One region of the Desulfovibrio faecalis genome, then DNA from elsewhere that is predicted to be linked to it. Evidence: riboswitches for the same ligand, from Rfam matches in the RefSeq annotation. Region 1 holds a riboswitch; each other region holds the start of a gene.

What was found. Region 1 has a riboswitch for cobalamin ahead of ACUZ79_RS02195 (sirohydrochlorin cobaltochelatase). Riboswitches for the same ligand answer to the same signal wherever they lie in the genome.
Region 2: it holds a riboswitch for cobalamin, as region 1 does, so the genes downstream of both, ACUZ79_RS10670 (anaerobic ribonucleoside triphosphate reductase) here and ACUZ79_RS02195 (sirohydrochlorin cobaltochelatase) in region 1, are expected to answer to the same signal.
Region 3: it holds a riboswitch for cobalamin, as region 1 does, so the genes downstream of both, ACUZ79_RS15565 (FecCD family ABC transporter permease) here and ACUZ79_RS02195 (sirohydrochlorin cobaltochelatase) in region 1, are expected to answer to the same signal.

What each region holds. Positions count from the first base shown of each region.
Region 1 covers NZ_JBRBQR010000001.1:506,687-512,073, forward strand. Annotated here, with positions in the region: gene ACUZ79_RS02190 (hypothetical protein) at 1-447, shown strand, start outside; gene ACUZ79_RS02195 (sirohydrochlorin cobaltochelatase) at 624-1,562, opposite strand; cobalamin riboswitch at 1,595-1,818, opposite strand; gene ACUZ79_RS02200 (30S ribosomal protein S1) at 2,026-3,738, shown strand; gene ACUZ79_RS02205 (DMT family transporter) at 3,993-4,829, opposite strand; gene ACUZ79_RS02210 (GGDEF domain-containing response regulator) at 5,219-5,387, shown strand, end outside.
Region 2 covers NZ_JBRBQR010000001.1:2,429,132-2,434,518, forward strand. Annotated here, with positions in the region: gene nrdG (anaerobic ribonucleoside-triphosphate reductase activating protein) at 1-509, opposite strand, end outside; gene nrdD (anaerobic ribonucleoside-triphosphate reductase) at 502-672, opposite strand; gene ACUZ79_RS10670 (anaerobic ribonucleoside triphosphate reductase) at 726-2,981, opposite strand; cobalamin riboswitch at 3,103-3,281, opposite strand; gene ACUZ79_RS10675 (M16 family metallopeptidase) at 3,887-5,387, opposite strand, start outside.
Region 3 covers NZ_JBRBQR010000001.1:3,545,540-3,550,926, reverse strand. Annotated here, with positions in the region: gene ACUZ79_RS15575 (ABC transporter substrate-binding protein) at 1-510, opposite strand, end outside; gene ACUZ79_RS15570 (ABC transporter ATP-binding protein) at 458-1,408, opposite strand; gene ACUZ79_RS15565 (FecCD family ABC transporter permease) at 1,408-2,508, opposite strand; cobalamin riboswitch at 2,728-2,906, opposite strand; gene ACUZ79_RS15560 (polyphenol oxidase family protein) at 2,933-3,688, opposite strand; gene ACUZ79_RS15555 (5-formyltetrahydrofolate cyclo-ligase) at 3,679-4,431, opposite strand; gene ACUZ79_RS15550 (metallophosphoesterase) at 4,471-5,157, shown strand.

The DNA.
Region 1 (5,387 bases):
CCCCTACATTTTTTTGCGCGCCGCGTAGGCGATTTTGCGGGAGTGGCGCATTCCCGCTGGCAAATGCGTACCCTTGGCCTTTTTTTGCTGCTGTTTCTCGGCCTTGTGGGCATTTTTTTCATTCTTGGCGCAAGCTGCGCTGACGGCCCGGCTCTGGACAGGCTGGAACTCATCGGCAATGCCTATAATGCTGGCAAGGTGGATCTGTACGCTTCGCTGGTGGGGCTGTGGGAAGTCAAAGAATTGCAGGCTTTTACCCTGAGCGCCTCGGTGTGGGCGGGGCTGGCGCTTTTGTGGCCCCTCAAACGGGCGTTTCAGGGCATGCTGGCGCTGGCTGCGGGCATTGCGCCCAAGGCCTTGCCCCTCTGGGGCTGCTGGCTCGCCTTTGCGGCAGCCATTGCGGCGCAGGGCGGCATGCTGGCCTGGCTGGTGACCCGACAGGCTTAGTCGCAACACCCGCAAGCGCACAGAACCCGACAACACACCTGAAAAACCTCTGCGAAACGCGGCATCGCCCGCATTCCCCAATTCCCCGCACCCAAAAACAGAAGCCGCACAAACCAGACGCGCTGTCCCGGCTTATGCGGCTCCCGCAACAAAAATGCGGCGCAGGCAAGCGCCCGCTACTGCTTCCTGGGTTCCTTGGTCAGATCATCGGCAGCTTCACGGGCATGGCGCACCAGGATGGCGCGCGCGCCGGCAATCTGGCCCAAGCCCTTGAGATTGGTCTCCACCTTGAAACCTGCGGCCTTGAGCTTCGAGGCCCAGGAATCGTCTTCATCCCCGGCCATGTCGTTGTGCGCATGGTCGCCAGCCACCAGCATGAGCGGCTCGATAACCACTTTCTTGACCTTGGCGGCCTTGAGTTCCACCAGCAGGTCGTCCACGCTGCGCGCGCCCTCAACGGTCGCCATAAACACGCGCTTGTCCGCATCGTGGAACACGGCGCGCGTGCCTTCAAACGTCAGATCCGCACGGCCATGGCTCTGGCCATGGCCCATGAGCACCAAGGCGGCATCCTTGCCGCGCAGGGATTTAACGTCTTCCCTGATGGCCTGAATAAGTTCCTGCGCATCTTTTTTTGATTCCAGCATGGGGCGGCCCAGAAACACGGAGTCAAAGCGGCCCGGATTTTTTTGCAGGTCGATAAGCACCGCCCGCTCAAGCGCGCTGAACTCCTCGCCCGCCATGACGTGCAGCGACTGTACGCGCACGACCTTGACGCCGTCCTTGGCAAGCTGGGCGAGCCCATCGCTGATGCCGCCCACGGGATGCCCCTCGGCGGCTATTTTTTTGCGGATAATCTGCGAGGTATAGGCCCACACCACAGGCTGACCGGGAAAAGCGGCCTTGAACTCCGCATCCACGGCCTTCATGGAAGCCAGAGCCTCAGGAACGCTGGTGCCAAAGGCCACCAGCAGTACGCCGGCCTTGGGGCTTTCTGCGCCGGATTCAGCGGCAGGGGCAAGCACAGGCGCGCCCATGACGGCGCACAGCAACAGAATGGGCAAAAGGGTACGGGTGAAAAAATGCAGAATGGAATGCGGCGTAGTACGCAGCATGGCAACCTCCTCAATGGCGCGTTGACGGGTTGAAGTTGGATAAAATGCCGGAGGATATTCGGACTTGAGGGCATGGGGCCTTGCGCCCCTTGCCTAGACTTCGCCTTCGCCGCTCGCGCGACTGGCTGTAGCGCCCCGCCAAATGGCGGAACGATGAAGCTTCGTTCCCTCTTACCGCAGCGCGACTGTTTCCGATTTTAACGGAATTCCCCGCCGACCTTTTCAAAACAATTCATGCGGCAATAAAAGTCAAGTGGGCATACCCTGCAAGCCCCGCCAGACAGGCCCTTGCAGGGTATGCCCCGCGCGGGCTGCCGCGCCTGGGCCGTCCAAAGCGGCGCAGAATCCCGGTTTTTCGGCGGCTAAAGCCGATTTGGCGCGTATTTTTTCTTGTTCTTTTGATGAAATCCTGATAATAAGGCACCTCCCTGTTATGGGGAAATTATGTTTGGAGGCTGGACATATGGCAGGTTTGGAAACCGGGCACGACAACGAAATCAATTTCGAAAGCGCCCTTGAAAACTACCTCAATCCCGATTTCGGCGATCTTGAGGAAGGCTCTATCACGAAGGGCGAAATCGTCCGCGTGGATGATGACAATGTGCTTGTTGACGTGAACTTCAAGTCCGAAGGGCAGATTCCTGCGGCAGAATTCCGCGACCCCGCCGGCAACATTTCCGTCAAAGTGGGTGATCGTGTTGACGTTTACGTTGTTCGCAAGAACGAAAACGACGGCACCATCACTCTTTCTTTCGAGAAAGCCAAGCGCATGCAGGTGTTCGACCAGCTCGAAGACGTGCAGGAAAACAACCGGGTCATCAAGGGCCACATTGTCCGCCGCATCAAGGGTGGCTACACCGTGGACATCGGCGGTGTGGAAGCGTTTTTGCCCGGTTCACACGTGGATCTGCGCCCCGTGCCGGATATGGATGCCCTGGTCAACCAGGAATTCGAATTCCGTGTGCTCAAGATCAACCGCCGCCGCAGCAACGTTATCGTTTCTCGCCGCGTGCTGCTTGAAGAGGAGCGCGATTCCAAACGCCAGGATCTGCTGCGCACCCTTGAAGAAAACCAGATCGTTACCGGTAAGGCCAAGAACATCACCGAATACGGTGTGTTTGTTGACCTCGGCGGCCTTGACGGCCTGCTGCACATCACCGACATGAGCTGGAAGCGCATTCGCCATCCCAAGGAAATGATCACCATCGGTCAGGAACTGACCCTGAAGGTGCTTTCCTTTGATCGCGACAACAACAAAGTTTCCCTCGGCCTCAAGCAGCTCGTGCCCGATCCGTGGCAGGACATCTCCGCCCGCTTCCCCGAAGGGGCCAAGTGCAGCGGCAAGGTCACCAACCTGGTTGACTACGGCGCATTTGTGGAACTGGAACCCGGCGTTGAAGGCCTGGTGCACATTTCCGAAATGTCCTGGACCCGCAAGCTGCGTCATCCTTCCCAGATGGTTCACACTGGCGACGAAGTCGAAGTGGTCATTCTGGGCGTGGACGGCGACAAGAAGCGCATCAGCCTCGGCATGAAGCAGGTTCGTCCCAATCCCTGGGAACTGGTTGCTGAAAAGTACCCCGAAGGCACCGTCCTTGAAGGCGTCATCAAGAACATCACCGAATTCGGCATGTTCATTGGCATCGAAGACGGCATCGATGGTCTTATCCACGTTTCCGACATTTCCTGGACCAAGAAAGTGCGTCACCCCAACGAACTGTACAAGGTGGGCGACACCGTGCAGGCCAAGGTGCTGACCGTGGATCAGGAAAACGAAAAGTTCACCCTCGGCGTGAAGCAGCTGGTGGACGATCCGTGGGGCCATGTGCCCAACACCTACCCCGTGGGCTGCACCATCAAGGGTATCGTGACCAACATCACCGACTTCGGCCTCTTTGTTGAAGTGGAAGAAGGCATTGAAGGTCTGGTGCACGTGTCCGAACTTTCCAGCAAGAAAGTGAAGACCCCCGCCGAGATCTACAAGGAAGGCCAGGAAATCCAGGCCAAGGTCATCCATGTCAGCGCCGAAGAGCGCCGTCTGGGCCTGTCCATCAAGCAGATCAAGGACGAAGAAGAACGCCGCAAGCCCAAGGAATTCCATTCCGGCCCGCAAGAAGCCGGTCAGAGCCTGGGCGATCTGCTCAAGCAGAAGTTTGAAGAAAGCGAAAACAGCTAGTCTGTTTCTGCTTCAAAATACAAAAGGGCGTTCCCGCAAGGGAGCGCCCTTTCTTGTTGCTTGCCAGCAATAAAACAGCGGGAGGTGTTTGAGTTGGTAATGTGCCGGCGATGCACCCGTGGCATCTAGGCAGGGCTGACTTCTTGCCCACGGACAGAACGATCCCATACAGGGTGGACTACGCCGCCTTCAGCAAAGGTTCCCTCTCGCATAGTCTGCCGCCATTATCACCGAGCCTGCCTGCAGCCTTTTGGTCAGGCCAGCTTGAGCAGTGCTGCCCCACCGACAACCAGCAGCACAGAAAATCCACGCAAGGGCGTAAAACGCTCGTGCAGCAGCCACATGGCCAACAGCATGCCAAAAATCACCGAGGTTTCGCGCAGGGCCGCCACCACGGCAATGGGCGCAAGGGTCATGGCCCACAGGGCAATGCCATACGAGCCCATGCTTGCCAAACCGCCCAACGTACCCACACCAAGCCGTTTACGGGCATAGCCCACGTAACTCCAGCCATACCGCCACAGGATGTAAACGTGCACGGGCAGCGCGTTGATCAGAAAAATCCAAATAGTGTAGGTGGCGGCGTTGCCGCTTTCCCGCGCACCAAGGCCGTCTGCCAGCGTGTACCCCATAATGATGCATGATGTACGCAACGAGATAAAAACTTCGCTCCAGCCATAGCCTCGACGCATATTATCCGTGGCAAGGCACATAATCCCCGCGCACAACGTAAGCACGCCGCACCATGCGCCCACCGACATGTTCACGCCAAAGGCCAGCAGTGCCAGCGAGGTGAGCAAGGGCGCGCATCCACGCATTACCGTGTAGGCAAAAGACATGTCTACCCGCTCATAGGCCGCTGAAATACATATGTAATAGCCGAGATGACACATGCACGACATGGCAAGATAGGGCCACGCGGCCTGTGGCAGCGGCGGCAAAAAAGGCAGCAGACACAGTGCGCCAAGACAGGCACCAAAAGCGTTCAAGCCTGTTTCAAAAAGCTTGTTGTCACCGCTTTTGACAATAATATTCCAAAGCGCGTGCAGAAAGGCGGCAAAGAGGATGGCGAGCAAGATTGATGGGGACATGGGCATTGCTACCTCTTTGCCGTGAGAATGCCAAGACAACAACACAGCCCCCCAGGCAAAGAGGGCAATACACCGATTGGAACCGCATACATTGCGTTCATGCCGCCCACAATTGCCAGCGAGGCTCTCGCTCACGCAGAGCTTGTTGCCTGTTATCTTGGGCAAAACTGCGGCAGGCAATCGTTCCCGCTGCACTGGCCCGCTGTTTCGCCGACGGTATTGGACGGGAAATGTTCTGCAAATATAACACGCAAGGGCCGTTATCCCTTTTGACTGCAAGAGCAAAAATCAATACGATTAAAATTTACAGCCGCCGCGCAGGTTCCGCACTCTTGCACGGCGCAATTTTTTTATCCAGCCCCAAACCAATCCCCCATGCGGAAGCAAACATGCAGAAAGTTCTCATCGTTGAAGACAGTCGGACAACAGCGCGCTTTATGGCGCACAATCTCAAGGAACAATTGGGGCTTTCCTACGAATGCGCCGAGAATCGCCAACAAGCCTTAAAACTGCTGGAGGACAATCCTTCGCAGTACTTTCTTGCCCTTTGCGACCTCA
Region 2 (5,387 bases), 1.9 Mb from region 1:
CCAAGCAATGCTGCCGCTATTCGTTCCCGGGCGGAGCGGTCAAGAAGGCGCTGGTTTGAACTGCCCCTGAACAGTAATTCTAGGTCGCGGAGGCTTTCCACATAGGGGCCATCCACAAGAACATCCGTCAGTTCCAGCAGCCGACTTGTCCAATAGTCATTGCGGGCAAGCAGGGCTTCAAATGTGTACCCCGTGTAGGTCATCACATTTTTGCGCATGGCCTGTACGCCCTCGGCCACGGCGCAGAGCGCCTGGGCCTGCTCAAAGGGCTCCCCGCCAGACAGCGTCACACCCGCCAGAAGAGGATTCTCCCCAATCTGGGCAAGGGCGGCCTCCGCCGTAAACGGAAAGCCGCCCTCAAAGTCGTGCGTCTGCGGATTGTGGCACCCTTTGCAGTGATGCGGGCAACCCTGCGTGAACAAGACATACCTCAGGCCCGGGCCGTCCACTATGGATTCCTCCACAATGCCTGACAGCCGCATGACCCCGGCATTACCGGATTCAGGCATGCTTGACACGATCGCGCTCTTCCGAGCGCTTGGCGTTGTTGAAACGGTCAAGCGTTCCCACAAGGTAACCGGTGATGCGGCGGGTACGTTCAAAGCCCACATCCTGACCCACAAGTTTCTGCGCGGGCTTGGTTTCCTCGAACAGACGCGATTTCATTAGCATTTTCGCTCTCCTTGTTCTTAAAGCAAAATTGATGGAAAAAATGTATTTGACCGCTAGTCCCACTTGGGGGTGTGCGGGAATTTTCTACGCAATTCATTGAGCAGCTCGGCGCTCACGCCTTCGCCTTCCTTGCGGCCGCAGCGGGGGCAGGCGCCGTTGATCACACCCACATAGCCGCAGACAGGGTCGCGATCCAGGGGATGGTTGATGGAGCCGTAGCCAACGCCATTATCGTGCATAAAACGGATGATGCTCTCAAAGGCCTCAAGGTTCTTGCAGGTATCGCCATCCAGTTCCACATAGGTGATGTGCCCCGCATTGGTCAGCGCGTGGTATGGAGCCTCGATCTGTATTTTTTTAAAGGCCTTGATAGGGCAGTACACCGGCACGTGGAACGAATTGGTGTAGTAATCCCTGTCAGTGATGCCGGGGATGCTGCCGAACTTTTCCTTGTCGAGGTTGACAAAGCGCCCGCTCAGGCTTTCCGCCGGGGTGGCTATGAGTGAAAAGTTGAGTCCTGTCTTTTCAGCTTCGTCATCGCACCGTTTGCGCAGATGCGTAACAATCTCGATGCCAAGCTTCTGGGCATCCTCGCTTTCGCCGTGGTGCTGACCCACAAGAGCCTTGAGCGTTTCGGCAAGGCCGATAAAGCCCACGGTCAGTGTGCCGTGCTTGAGCACTTCTTCAATGCTGTCGTCCCAACCCAGTTTGTCGGAATCAAGCCAGATGCCCTCGCCCATGAGGAAGGGATAGTTGCGCACCTTCTTGGCGCTCTGGATCTTGAGCCGATGCAGCAGCTGGCGGAACACCAGATCAATCTTGTCGTCCAGCAGAGCGTAAAAACGGCTGATGTCACCGCGCGCATCCAGCCCCAGCCGGGGAAGGTTGATGGACGTAAAGCTCAGATTGCCGCGACCGCACGTGACCTGCCTGTCCTTGTCGTACACGTTGCCAAGTACGCGTGTGCGGCAGCCCATGTAGGCAACTTCCGTATTATAGTCGCCCGGGCGGTAGTACTGAAGGTTGTACGGCGCATCAAGAAAGCTGAAATTGGGGAAAAGCCGCATGGCGGAAACATCCATGGCCTGCTTGAAAAGGTCGTAGTTGGGATCTTCAGGATTATAGTTGACCCCGGACTTCACCTTGAATATCTGCACGGGGAAAATGGAGGTTTCCCCGTTGCCAAGCCCGGCCTTGGTGGCGCGCAGCAGGTTTTTGACAACCATGCGCCCCTCGGCAGAAATATCCGTGCCATAGTTGATGGAGCTGAAAGGCACCTGTGCGCCTGCACGCGAATTCATGGTGTTCAGGTTATGGATCAGGGCTTCCATGGCCTGGTAAGTGCGGCGCTCGGTGTATTTGAGGGCTTCGCCGGCAGCGTAGGCATGCGCGCGCGTCACAAGCTCGCGCCGGGCCTCGGGGACAGCCGCCACAAGGGCCTCTCCAAAGGCATCGCAGGTGCCAAGGCGCGGGCCTTCTGGCAACAGGGCGATGGTTTCTCTGGCTGCGTCAATGGCTGCCTGCTCTTCCAGATTCTGGGCAATGCGCAAAAAGGCGGCAAAGGCGCGCTCATATTCCTTGCGGTAGGTTTTGATAACGCCTTCGGCCATGGCAAAGTCAAAATGCGGCACACTCTGGCCGCCGTGCATTTCATTCTGGTTGGCCTGAATGGCAATGCAGGCAAGGGCCGAATAGCTCTCAATGGAATTGGGCTCGCGCAAATGCCCGTGCCCCGTGGAAAAACCATTTTTAAACAAGGGGATAAGATCAATCTGGCAGCACGTTTCCGTGAGCATGTAAAAATCTTTGTCGTGAATGTGGATATCGCCGTTAAGGTGCGCGGCAGAGGCATCCTTGGGCAGAATGTAGTTGTCGATGAAGAATTTTGAGCCTTCGGAACCATACTTGAGCATGGTGCCCATGGCCGTATCGCCATCGATATTGGCATTCTCGCGCTTGATGTCTTCCTGAAGGGCCGGGGAATACGTAAGTTTTTTATAGATATCCATGAGATACGATTCCGCATTACGGATTTTCGTATGCTCGGCCCGGTACAGGATGTAAGCCTTGGCGCTCTTGGCGTAGTCGTACTGAATCAGGGTTTCTTCAACAACATCCTGAATTTCTTCCACATGCTTGAGGCTGCGCGACTCCAGCTTTTTGCACACCTTTTCGGTGACAAACAGCAGGTCAGTGGGGGACATGTCTTCACCGCCAACGGCCTGATTGGCCTTGGTGATGGCATTGAGAATCTTGACCGAATCAAAAGGCACTTCCGTGCCGTCGCGCTTAATAATGCTGGCGAGCATGAACTTCGCTCCAAACGTGTGGGCTATGAACAAAAAGGCCGCCCGAATAAAACGGGCGGAGAGGCCATCAATGGCCTTTTCTGACGGTTCATCTGCAAAAGCCCGTTGCAGATGCTCCACTTTCTTAGAACGGTTGAAAGCAGGTCTTCCGGCTTGCCTGCCGCTTTTCGGCCTTCCCGGTTTTATCCAGTGGCACCCGTGGAAAAGCGGTGTTAAACAGGCTCACGGCGGCGGGTCCGCTCCCGATTTTCACGGGAATTCCCTATTAAGCTCCATGGCGCTTTCAATGTCTAGAAAATCTCAAAAGAATTGCACCCTGTCAATAAATGCACGCAAAAAAGCTCTCCTAGTGCCGTAGTAACACTACGAATTCACTATTGAATTTTCTTGCCTGCCCAATTTTTCACTACATCTAGGCCGCAAAACAGTGAGGGCGTGAACAAAAATGTTCGCCCTGGCTAGAGCCGGATCAGGCAACCTGACCCGCAACATGTGTGGCTTTGATTGGCGCTGCTGAAACATTTCGCCATGAATTCAGGCATCATGCCCACATGACGCTGCCGCCCAGGCCCCGGCACTGCGACCGCAGCCGATACCTGGCGAGCTTTCCTCGGAAAGCAGTTCCCGTAACGCAGGCAAGAACTTACTCTACCCACGCCGGGTTTTCAAGACGGCCTCGCCCACGTAAGAGGACTTACCTCGGGCTTGACATTTTTATTTGCCCGCCCCTTGCCGAACATATCGTTTATAAAAACTTTTTTTGTACACGCAAACAGGGATTGAGCATTCCGTAACAGCCAATAAACACAAGGGGCCGCATCGGCCCAACTCCGCTCCCACCGCCATTATGCAGGGAAGCGCAATCGTGTATCCGATGCGGCCCATCAATAAAACCGAAACACCGCCTACGGCAGCAGGATCATGTTGTAGAGGTTTTTGTCGTCCAGATACTTCTGCGCCACAGCCTGAATATCCGCAGGGGTCAGCTTGGCCGCCTTGTCGATGAGCGACTTGCTGAAATCCCGGGGCAGGCCCAGCACGGCGTCTGTGGCTGCCACGCCCGCGCGGGAATCAAGGCTTTGCTTGTCGCGGTAGTATTCACCAAGCAGACGGTTAGCCCCGGCCTCAAGCAATTCCGCAGGCAAGGGTTTTGCCTTGATATCGGCAATAATCTTGGCAAAGCCTTCACGCGCCTGCGCCACCTTGTCGGGCGTGGTGCCAATGTAAAAAGCCATCATGCCAGCCTGAGGCATGGCGCGATAAAAGGCCGTGACCGTGTACCCGAGGCCCTGCTCGTCGCGCATCTGGCTGAACAGCAGGCCGCTCTGGCCGGAAAGCACAGACTGCAAAAGCATGAGCGCCGGGGCGTCCGGGCTGGTGTAAGGCACAGCCTTGAACATCTGGAGCACGTGGGCCTGATTGCGCCCCGGCAGATGCAGATCAAGGTTGCGGGCATCACCCCATGAGGGGGCGGGCAAGGAGAAATCCTTGTTGCCTGGCGTGGGCAATGTGCGGGCAAAGGCCAGCACGGCCTCTCGGTCAAAATCGCCAGCAACGGCCAGCACCCAGGGCTGTACGAGTTGCTTGTCCCAGAACGAGCGTACATCCTTGGGAGTGAACTTGGAAAGGTTCGCTTCCGTCCCCAGACTATCGTAGCCGTAGGGCTGACCGCCGGGGAAGATGAAGGGATTCACGCGTGAGAACAGAAAGGAGGTAGGCCTGTCGGCCCGCTGGCGGATGGCTGCCTTCATGTTTTCCGCTTCACGCTTGATTTCCTTGGCTTCAAAGCGGGGCTTGCCCAGCACCTCGCCCAGCATGGAGAAATAATCGGCATTGAATCGGGCCGGGCCGGTCAGGGACACGGTAAAGGTTTGCAGGCCCGCCTTGGCGGAGAGAGAAGCCGCGCGGTCGGCGAAATAGCGTTCCATGGCCTGGGCGTCCAGTTTGCCGCTGCCATCGCCAAGGGTACTGGCCGTCAGTTCTGCCAGCCCTTGCTGGTCGGGCTTCAGCAGGGCGTTGCCGCCGGGCAGCATGAGATCAACCGCCACATAGGGCACTGTGGCATCAGGGATAAGAATGACGGTGCGCCCCTGCCCCAGGTCGACCACTTCCTGCTGCCCCGCCGTGGACGAAGCCTTTTGCGCGGTTTTGGCAGCGGCACTGCCGGGCCAGTTCTTTTGCAGCACGGCTTCCAGATCGGATAGCTTGGCATTTTCAGGCGCGAGCACACGCACCCGCGCCCTGCTGGGGTCAAGCCAAAGGTCAATGGCCTGCTGTACCTGCGGCTGCGAAACATTGCGCTGGGTGAAGCGCAGGTTCTGTTCCGCCACATCGCCGCCCAGCTCAAACTGGACGCTGCCCAGCCAGGAGGCCAGACCGTTGAGCGTTTCCGCCGAGCGATCCATG
Region 3 (5,387 bases), 3.0 Mb from region 1:
CAATGCCTGCACACGCCTCTTCCAGCCGTTTACGATGGTTTGGGCCCTATCCTCGCGCCCGGCAAGCCGCCCCAGGATTTCCGTAACCTCAAACAGCCGCTCAAAAGAATTTACTTCAAATGTCAGTACGTTCAGCCCCAAGGAACGCAGATTTTCGGTCTGGGTCTGTGCTTCGCTGCGGCCTTCAAGCTGCAAAACCACATCCGGCTGCTGCGCCAGCACAAGCTCGGCATTGGGGCGCATGTGCGTACCAATGGCTGGCAGGGCCGCAAGCTCCGGCAGGTTGCCGTCGGCAGCGGTGCGCGCCACCAACAGGTCGCCAGCGCCAAGGGCCAGAAAAATCTCGTTAAACGCTCCGTACAGGGCGATCACCCTTTTGACGGGTTGGGCAAAGGTTACGGTTGCGCCCGTGTCGTCCGTGATGACAATGGGGGCGGAATCACTGCGTTCACTGTTTTCAGAATTGGCCGCCTGCGCCTCTGCCGGAAGCAGAATCGGACTGAGCGCCATGCATAGGGCCAGACAATAGGTCAGACTCAGCAGAAGAGACTGCCGGGGCAGCAGATTTTTTCCCGCTCCATGGACCTTTTGCACTGGCAAGCAAGGCCTGAGGCAGTCCCCACTGGGGGTGGGGCAATACGCAGATGGGTATGTTGTAGAGCGCACCAAGATTCTCCTCTGTAAAAACCTTTGCTACCGGCCCGTCAAAAACCAGGTTTCCGTCCCGCAGCCCCATGAGGCGCGTGGCATACAGGGCCGCCAGATTGCAATCGTGCACTGCCATGAGCACACAGGCTCCAGCGGCGCGGCGGCGTTCAAGCAGGTCGAACAGATCAACCATTCGCGCCCAGTCCAGCCCTGCGGCCAGTTCGTCCAGCAGCAGGAGCGGACTCTCCTGCGCAAGGGCACGGGCCAGCAAAACCCTTTGCAGCTCGCCGCCCGAAAGTTCTGTGAGCCTGCGCTGCGCCAGCGGCGCGGCTCCGGTTTCTTCAAGCGCCCGGTCTGCTGCGGCATAATCTTCCCGCCCATAGGCCCCAAGCCACGAAAGGTGGGCAAAACGCCCGAGCAGCACCATCTGCCGTGCGGTAAGGCCCTGCGGCAACTGCCCTCGCTGCGGCACCACCGCCACCATGCGGGCGCGCTCGCGCGGCTTCAACGCCGCCAGCGGACGCCCCTGAATTTCAATGGCGCCAGCCTGCGGCGTCAGCACCCCAGAAAGGGCGCGCAGCAGCGTTGTTTTGCCGCTGCCATTGGGGCCAAGCAGGGCGGCGCACTCCCCGGCGTGCAGGGTAAAGCCCGCCTTGTGCAGCACGCTCTGCCCGCCGTATCCGGCGCGCAGCCCGGCAATACGCAGCACAGGCGGCGCCGTGCGCCCCTCATGGCGAATATCTTGGTCAGGCCGCAGCATCAGCGCCTCCGCACCAGCAGGGCAAAAAACGGCCCGCCAAGCAAGGCAGTGACCACGCCCACGGGCAGTTCCTGACCGCCGGAAAGCACGCAGCGGGCCAGCACATCCGCCCAGACCAAGAGCACCCCGCCGCCCAAAAAGGCCGCAGTCAGCAAGGGGCCGTGCCCCCAGCCCAGCAGCAGGCGCAACACATGGGGCACAACCAGCCCCACAAATCCGATCACCCCGGCCACGGCCACGCAGCCAGCGGTCATGCAGCTTGCCCCGGCCAGCAGCCACAGGCGGGCGCGGCCCACATCAAGGCCAGTCTGAGCGGCCTGTTCATCGCCAAGGGCAAGCACGTCCAGGGCGCGCCAGCCAAAGGCCGTTGCCAGCAATCCAGGCACAAGAGTTGCCAGCAAGAGGGGCAGACTGCTCCAGCCCCGGCCCTGAAAGGACCCCATGATCCAGAACACAATACTGGTTACGGATTCCTCGTTAAGGGCCTTCACAAGGGCCACCAGCGCCCCCAAAAAAGCGGCCACGGCAATGCCCGCAAGAATAACGCTCTCCCGGCTGAACGCGCCGTCGCCGCGCCCCAGCCACAGTGCGCAGCCAAGGGCCGCCAGCGCGCCGATCAGAGCCGCAGGGGCCACCAGCCCGGCATGACTGAAGCCAGCCAGCCCCGGCACATTGCCCAGCCACGGAATATTCCCCAGCATGACCACCAGCGGCCCGCCAAGGGCGATAGCCATACTGGCCCCACAGGCTGCTCCGGCGGAAATGCCCAAAGTAAAAGGATCCGCCAGCGGATTGCGCAACACGCCCTGCAATGCCGCCCCGGCCATAGCCAGAGCGCCGCCGCACAGGGCGGCCAGACACACCCGGGCAAGCCGGATGCTCACCACAACTCCGGTCAGGGCCGGATCATCGGGTGCGGGCGCAAAGCCTGCCAATGCCGCCAAAGCGCGAAACACGCTCTGCGCGCTCAAGGGCACAGGCCCAGGCAAGCAGGCCAGCGGCAGCGAAACAAGCCACACGACCACAAGACCGGTAAAAACCGGCCACAGCCTGCGGGATTGCGGATAGGAGGAAGGAGAAGACTCGGTCGTTCTGGTCATGCCAGCCCTCTGGCCGTAGCCTGCGGGGGCAAACGCGGGCCAAAGCGTTGGCTGACCTCAGGGGTCAGACCCTTGCCCAGTGGCGGCCTGCGTCGCGCGGGCATAAAAAAAGCCTCTTCCACTCGTGGTGGAAGAGGCCCGTATTTCCTCTGTCCTGCCGGCAAAAACCCGTTGCCGTGGGGCGGCCAATGCCACACCGTGGTGCCGTCATTCCATGACTGCGCACCTTGGGGCATGGCAGGTCTTCCGGCTTGGTTCCCCTGCTCCGGCCTTCCCGTTTCCAGTGGCGCAAGATGGAGCAAGGTTAAGAACCTTACGGCGGCGGGTCCGCTCCCGTTTTTCACGGGATTCCCTTTTCAAGCCGGTCTGCCCGGCTACCAATGCCGCCAACACTCTAGGCGCGGCTTTGCGGCCTGTCAATGGCTCAGGCTGCTATCCACACAAGGCTGGCCTGACGGCCCGAGCGTCTGGCGCAGCGATAGGAGAAAAACTGATCGTTGTTGCTGGCGGTGCAGATGTCCAGCCCGTAGATGTTGCGCGGCAAAAGCCCCGCCCGCTCCAGCTGGTGCCGCGTGAGGCCCCACAAATCCATGGTTTTGCTGCTGGCGTCAAACCAGGGCAGGTAGGGAGCGCCCCACTCCTTGTCAAAATTGACAAATTCCGCCTTGCCCGGCCCGAGGCTGGGCCCCCGCACGGCCAGCAGATCGCGCGGTTCAAGGCCGTAACGTTCGCAAAAGCGGGCCACGCCCGTGATGGGGAAATCGCAGCGGTTGCCGCGCCAGCCCGCATGCATGGCGGCGATGTACGCGCCGCTTTTGTGGGCAATGAGGATGGGCTGGCAGTCTGCCGTCTTAATGAGCAGGCCAAGGCCGGGACGCGCTGTGGCCATGCCGTCGCCTTCCGCCGTGACGGGCGTTTCGCAGGCCACGGCCTCCGGCTCAAAAACAAAACCGTCGCCGTGCACCTGCATCAGTTCGGCCCAGGCGGTCATGCCTTGCGGGCGCAGGCCTTCCAGCATGCTGCGGCGGTTGGCAATGACGTGTTCGGGGTTATCCTGCACGGTAAAAGCAATGTTGCCGCCGCCAAATTCGCCAAGGCTCACGCCTCCGGCGCGGGTCTGAAAGGCGCAACGCACCTGCGGAACACCGGGGAAAACAAAGGGGATATAGCTTACAGCCACAGCATACGCTCTTCAGTACATATATAGTTGACCCGCTGGTCCCAGGGGGCCAGGGGCAGGGATTCCACAAGCTGAAATTCAAAACACAGACCCACGCGGGGGCAGGTGAATCCTTTTTCCAGAAAGCGGTCGTAATAGCCGCCCCCATAGCCAAGCCGCCCGCCAGCGAGATCAAAGGCCACGCCGGGCAGGAGCGCAAGGTCGGGGGCAAGGGGGTGTGCCCCTGCGCCACTGCCGCCCGCAGCTTCCGGCCCGAAACCGGGCAGGGAATCGTGCGGTTCAAGCAGCCCCAGGGGGCCGGGCCGCAACTGATCCGGGCCGCTGCACGCCACAAAATCCATAAATCCAGGTTCGCTGCGCCGCACACGCGGCAGCCACACGAGCATATGGGCCTGCCATGCCGCGCGCAGCAGGGCTTGCGTGCCAAGCTCGCCCCGCACACCCACATAGAGAGCCACGGAGCGGGCATTCTTCCACAGGGCGGATTCCATCAGCCTGTTTTGCGCCGCCTCGCTGCGGATTTCGGCCAACTGGGGCGACTGCTCCGCCCGCAGACAGCGCATAACTTTACGCACATCGTTTCTGGCCTGAGCCATAGCATCGGGCAGCACGGCAGAAAGATTGCCCGCCGGATTCTTTGGCGGAGCATCTGGCTGATGCGCTGGTTGAGTGGGCGGCACAGGCGCGGATGGCGTGGTATCGGAGGGCAAGCGGCACTTTCCTTGTGGTGCAATGTGTGGCATTCTCAACACCTGCGCCACTGTAACAAAGGAAACAACACCATGCCAAGCGCCGACTCTCAGGATTTTCTCTGGATCGCCGTGGGCGACATCCACGACGAGCCTGAACGTTTTGCCCAAATACCGGAACTCTCGCAGGCTGACGGCATTATCGTTACCGGCGACCTGACCATCACCGGCGGCGTCAAGCAGGCAGAGCAGGTCATGAACGCCCTGTGCGTCCACGACATCCCCGTGCTGGCCCAGATCGGCAACATGGACAGGCCTGAAGTTGACCAGTGGCTGAGCGAAAAAGGCTGGAACCTCCACGCCGTCACCCGTGAGCTTACGCCCGAAATCGCCATTTTTGGCGTTGGAGCCTCCACATTTACGCCCTTTGGCACGCCGAGCGAATTTCCGGAATCCGCATTTTCCGCGTGGCTTGAAACCTGCTGGCAAAAAGCCCGCCATTATCCGCACAGCGTGCTTGTTTCGCACAATCCGCCCAAGGATACCGCTTGCGACATGATCCCCGGCGGTATCCATGTGGGCTCCACAGCCGTGCGCGAATTTCTGGAAGAAGCCCAGCCGGACATCTGCCTGTGCGGGCACATCCACGAATCGCGCGCCATGGACCGCGTGGGCCGCACCCTAGTGGTCAACCCCGGCATGCTGGCGCAGGGCGGCTACGTGCTGCTGCGCTCCAATTCGGGCCAGCTCTCCGCCGAACTCAAGATGCTTGAAGACTGATTTTTGCCTGCCGCATCTGCCGGAACGCATTGCAATGTTGTGATCCGGCGGATGCGGCCCCTGCCCCGCGCACTCCCCCGCAGCTTTTCTTCTGCCTCCGCAGGATGTTAGATCGGCAGGATGCCGTTCACGCCGCGCTCATTTTCCCGCCCGCCCCTTGCCCGCTTGCATATTTTCAAAAAAAACGTACTCTCCAAAAAGCGGATTAGCATGCTGCCGCCTTCGCGCGC